Regions from separate parts of the Paenibacillus sp. 2003 genome, predicted to be linked through region 1. Evidence: riboswitches for the same ligand, from Rfam matches in the RefSeq annotation. Region 1 holds a riboswitch; the other holds the start of a gene.

Region 1 (2,402 bases):
GCTCAGTCATGGGAATATAACGGTGCTTGCTCATGCTTGATCAGCTCCTTGAGTAGGTGTCTTAGACGTACGTGTCCGTTTATGAAAAGGGGTCTTCACGACCTCGGCTTTCAGTTTCTTCCCTCGGATCTCAATTTCAAGCGGGGTTCCCAGCGCAGCGTATTTGCTGTCGATGAGGGCAAGCCCCAGATTACGCTTCAATGTAGGTGATTGCGTGCCTGTTGTCACTTCACCGATTTGTACGCCTTCGGCGTAAATCGGATAGTGGGGGCGAGGAATGCCGCGCTCCAGCACTTCGATGCCGACCAGTTTGCGGGCGGGCCCGTCATTTTTTTGCTGTAACAAGGCTTCGTGTCCGATAAAAGGTCCGGCATTCAGTTTCACAAACATGCCAACGCCAGCTTCTAGCGGAGAGATCGTTGCAGATAATTCCTGCCCATACAGAGGCAGCTTGGCTTCAAAACGCAGCGTATCCCTTGCACCAAGTCCAGCCGGAACCAGCCCGTGCTCTTCTCCAGCCTGCATTAATCCATTCCAGACCATAGCGGCCTGATCCGCAGGAACATATAGTTCAAAGCCATCTTCACCTGTATAACCGGTACGGGACAACAGTAATTTTACTCCGCATATTTCAGCATCCGGCACAAAACGAAACGGTTCAATCGAGCTTACATCCGTATCTGTAACTTTCCCGATAATGTCTACAGCCAGTGGACCTTGTAAGGCGAGCAGCGCCGTCTGCTCCGAATCGTTGGTCATGCTTACGCCGGGGATCAGGTGCTCTTGCAGCCATGCCCAATCCTTGTCGATGTTGGAGGCGTTAACCACGAGCATATAATGCTGATCTTCCAGCTTATACACGAGCAGATCGTCCACCACACCGCCATCTGGATAACACATCAGGGTGTACTGGGCTTGACCGGGAACCAGCGTGGTCACATCATTGGTCGTCATTTGTTGCAAAAAAACTTCAGCCTGCTCACCCTGTACTGTGAATTCGCCCATATGGGATACATCGAATAGTCCAGCACGCTCACGCACCGCTTCATGTTCTTTCTGAATTCCGCTAAATTGCACCGGAAGCTCCCAGCCTCCAAAATCAATGCACCGTACGCCTTCGTATTGCTGATATAGTGGGAAGAGTGGTGTTCTAAGCAAATCGGACATCAAATCACCTCGTCATGGACCGTCAACCGGCCGGAAATATAATCGTGGATCAATGAAGCAGGGTATTTTTAAATTTTTCAGCTAGATATTTTCATCACATAAGTATGGTAAGCAGCTAGGGCAGCGTCGTTCTACATCCTGTTTTTCGTTTTTTGGGAAAAAGGAAAAGGACAGGCCAAAGAATCGGCATGCCAAGTAGCACGCTGTATTCTAAGGCTCTGTCCCTTGTACCTGAGAGTTACCCCGCTGCGGTTGTGCAGCAGGTTTCCCCTTGGGTGATCATAACGCCCGCACAGGGCGAATAGATGCTCTCCAGAGTTGCGTCCCGTAAAAGTCCTTTTGCCTGAGAGATTCACCCCCGCTTATCGGTGGTTTACTCCTTCGGCGTTACCTCATGTACATCCCGAATCGGGTGTCACGGGTAATCTCTCCCTTTACATTCATCCGCGGGTATATCATGGTCCAATAAACACATTTACTCCTCTCATTAAAACGTGAATCCACTACCGATGTCAAGAACGATATCATTGATAATGAATAAAAACCGAATGTTTAATTTAGATTTAATGTTATTGTTCGTGTATTTATAAAGAGTACGCTTACTATTCTAATATTCACCAGTATATGAAGAAAGAGTGTAATCCGGTTACAGGATTTAGAGGTCTTCAGCAAATAAATTGTGAGGTATCTTGACATTTGAATCAAAAATATCATACGCTATATTCTGGGAAAAAGGTTAAGGTCAAAGAACGCATGCACTCATTAATGAAAAGCGAGGCGGATATCGATGAGCGAATTGAAAAGTGATTTCCTGTACAGTGAAGAGCACGAATGGGTGCAAACCGTAGGGGAGGATACTGTACGTATTGGCATTACCGAGTTCGCGCAGCATCAGCTGGGTGACATTGTGTTTGTGGAATTGCCTGACCTTGAAACCAATGTAAAAGCAGAGGACAGCATCGGAACGATCGAATCGGTCAAAACGGTTTCGGACTTGTTCTCTCCCGTCACAGGTTCAATTATTGCAGTGAATGATTCGTTGCAGGACTCACCTGAACTTGTGAACAGCTCTCCTTACGAGGAAGGCTGGATGATTGAGATCCGTGTTGAGGGAGATCTGACAGCAGCATTGTCTACATTGATGAATGCAGACGCGTATCGTAAACATACGGAAGAATAGGATCAACGAACTTGTACTTATTAACATATATTTTATAACCAAAATGAAATGAGTT
Region 2 (2,402 bases), on a different contig from region 1:
GGGGGATCATTCATGGGGATATTACTCGCAACAATCTGCTGATAACGGATCAGGGGATGTCCTTGATTGATTTTTGCCTACACGGTTATGGTTATTATCTTTTCGATGCCGGAGGGGCAGCACTTATGTTCAATCGGGAGGAACGTGACATATTCTTATCAGGTTATACCAAACAGATCGCGCCACTGACGGATCGTGATATCCGATTAATGGAAGGATTCATGTTGATCTTTACACTGGGTTATTATGCCTTTCAGATGGCGAATGAGTCGAGACACGAATGGATGAAAGACCGCATGCCGAAGTTATGCAGCAAGTATTGCAGACCCTATGTACAGAACGAGAGTATCTTCTACGAACTGTGAATTAGGGTGTGCAGATCAGGAAGGGCTACGAACAGTGTGGTTCAAATATTATGGTTGCCTGAATACCCGAACAGTTTCGTGGACAATATCATAAATAGTAGTAAGCACATCTTTGATTGAAGGAAAATGAAATAATATGTTTAAAATATCCTTTTATCGTATTAATGTGATGAAAGCTGACAAAATATTCTGGTTTTCATCGGTTCAATAGGAAATCAAGGAAATACATCCAAAGAAATCGTTAAGTTTGTTGACACTGATCTTCCGGTCGATTAATCTTAATGAAGAAGAAATGAACGATTTCCATTACTGTTCTGACATACGCTCAGAATGGTTCCATACAGCGGATGATAACGAGCGGGAGAGACCTGAGTTAGCCGAGCAATGGCTAGTGTTCAGGCACCGAAGGAGCAAGCTGCTGCGCACCCGGCGCAGCGGTTAATCTCTCAGGTAAATGTACCATCGTTGGACGCAACTCTGGAGAGTGCGCGAACTGCGCCACCCAAGGGGTATATGATCAGTTAGTCCGGTGACTTGTCTGTAATCGCAGGCAATGCACCTTGTCGTGAGACACTGCTGATCGTGAAACTCTCAGGTATCGAGGACAGAGAGAGGGCCTGAGGCCTTCTTCTGTCCTTTTTTGATGTCATCATTCAGTAATAAAGGAACATTATGGCATGGGATCTGGATGGAAATGACGAACACAATTGGAGGGTTACAAGGTGCGATTTAAAGATGTTTTCTCAATTATTGGTCCGTCGATGACGGGGCCTTCAAGTTCACATACAGCTGGAGCAGCAAGGCTCGGAAGAATCGCTCGTCAGTGGCTAGGTTGTACGCCCGATCGTGCCCGGTTGACACTATACGGTTCATTTGCTGATACGTATCAGGGGCACGGAACAGATCTGGCACTGATCGGCGGTCTGCTGGATTATGTCACAGACGATCCGCGTATTCCGGATGCAGAGCAATACGCAGAGGAAGCGGGCATGGAAGTCGAGTTTTATACAAGCGGCCTGCCTGCTCCTCATCCCAATACGGTCAAAATTGAGTTGTGGCATGAAGGGCGTACCTGTTCCTTAATCGGTGCTTCTATTGGTGGTGGTAGTGTATCGGTGCATGCGATGAATGATTTTCGTGTCCAGATTAGTGGTGAGTTTCCGACACTTGTGCTGCGGCATGCGGACAAAGCGGGAGTGCTTGCCTCGGTAACGTCCACGATCAGTTCATCCGAGGTTAACATCGGGTATATGCAGGTGGATCGGAAAGCCCGTGATGGCGAAGCGCTTACTGCGATGGAGATGGACGGCGTGCCGAATCCTGATATGCTCAAGCGTCTGAAGGAGCTGGATCATGTACTGGACATTCGTGTCATCGATTTGAAGAGAGGAGTTGATTCGGATGCGATTTAAACATTTACACGAACTGAATACGATCTGTACAGCGGAATCCAAAACGATTGCTCAACTGATGATCGAGGAGCAGGTTCAGGAGACCAATACACCGGAAGCGGATGTTGTGAAGCAGATGTCTGAATATTATCAGGTGATGAAGGAAGCGGTACGTAAAGGGTTAACGGAAGATACCACTTCACGCAGTGGATTAACGGGTGGAGACGGTAAAAGAATGGCCGAGTACATTCGCAAGGGTGAAACTTGCTCAGGAGATGCTTCCGCACTTGCCATGGCGTATGCCCTGTGTGTATCTGAAGTAAATGCCTCCATGGGCCGGATTGTGGCAACACCAACAGCCGGTTCCTGCGGCATCATCCCCGGTGTTTTTATTAGCTCACAGGAGCGATTTGGCTGGACGGACGAACATTTGGTGAATGGGTTGTTCTGCGCGGGAGCGATCGGTTATGTTATTGCCAACAATTCATTTATCTCCGGTGCGGAAGGTGGCTGTCAGGCAGAAGTGGGTTCCGCGATCGGCATGGCTGCGGGTGCCATGGTTGAACTGCGTGGAGGTACACCGGAACAGGTCGTTCATGCCGTAGGCTTGGCGTTAAAAAATACACTGGGCCTTATCTGCGATCCG

The links. Region 1 has a riboswitch for glycine ahead of gcvT (glycine cleavage system aminomethyltransferase GcvT). Riboswitches for the same ligand answer to the same signal wherever they lie in the genome.
Region 2: it holds a riboswitch for glycine, as region 1 does, so the genes downstream of both, sdaAB (L-serine ammonia-lyase, iron-sulfur-dependent subunit beta) here and gcvT (glycine cleavage system aminomethyltransferase GcvT) in region 1, are expected to answer to the same signal.

The regions. Positions count from the first base shown of each region.
Region 1 covers NZ_JAVDTB010000002.1:725,643-728,044, reverse strand. The annotation lists gene gcvPA (aminomethyl-transferring glycine dehydrogenase subunit GcvPA) at 1-34, opposite strand, end outside; gene gcvT (glycine cleavage system aminomethyltransferase GcvT) at 31-1,167, opposite strand; glycine riboswitch at 1,384-1,485, opposite strand; glycine riboswitch at 1,489-1,611, opposite strand; gene gcvH (glycine cleavage system protein GcvH) at 1,955-2,347, shown strand.
Region 2 covers NZ_JAVDTB010000006.1:134,473-136,874, reverse strand. The annotation lists gene J2X75_RS22300 (phosphotransferase enzyme family protein) at 1-365, shown strand, start outside; glycine riboswitch at 714-836, shown strand; glycine riboswitch at 841-975, shown strand; gene sdaAB (L-serine ammonia-lyase, iron-sulfur-dependent subunit beta) at 1,088-1,777, shown strand; gene sdaAA (L-serine ammonia-lyase, iron-sulfur-dependent, subunit alpha) at 1,767-2,402, shown strand, end outside.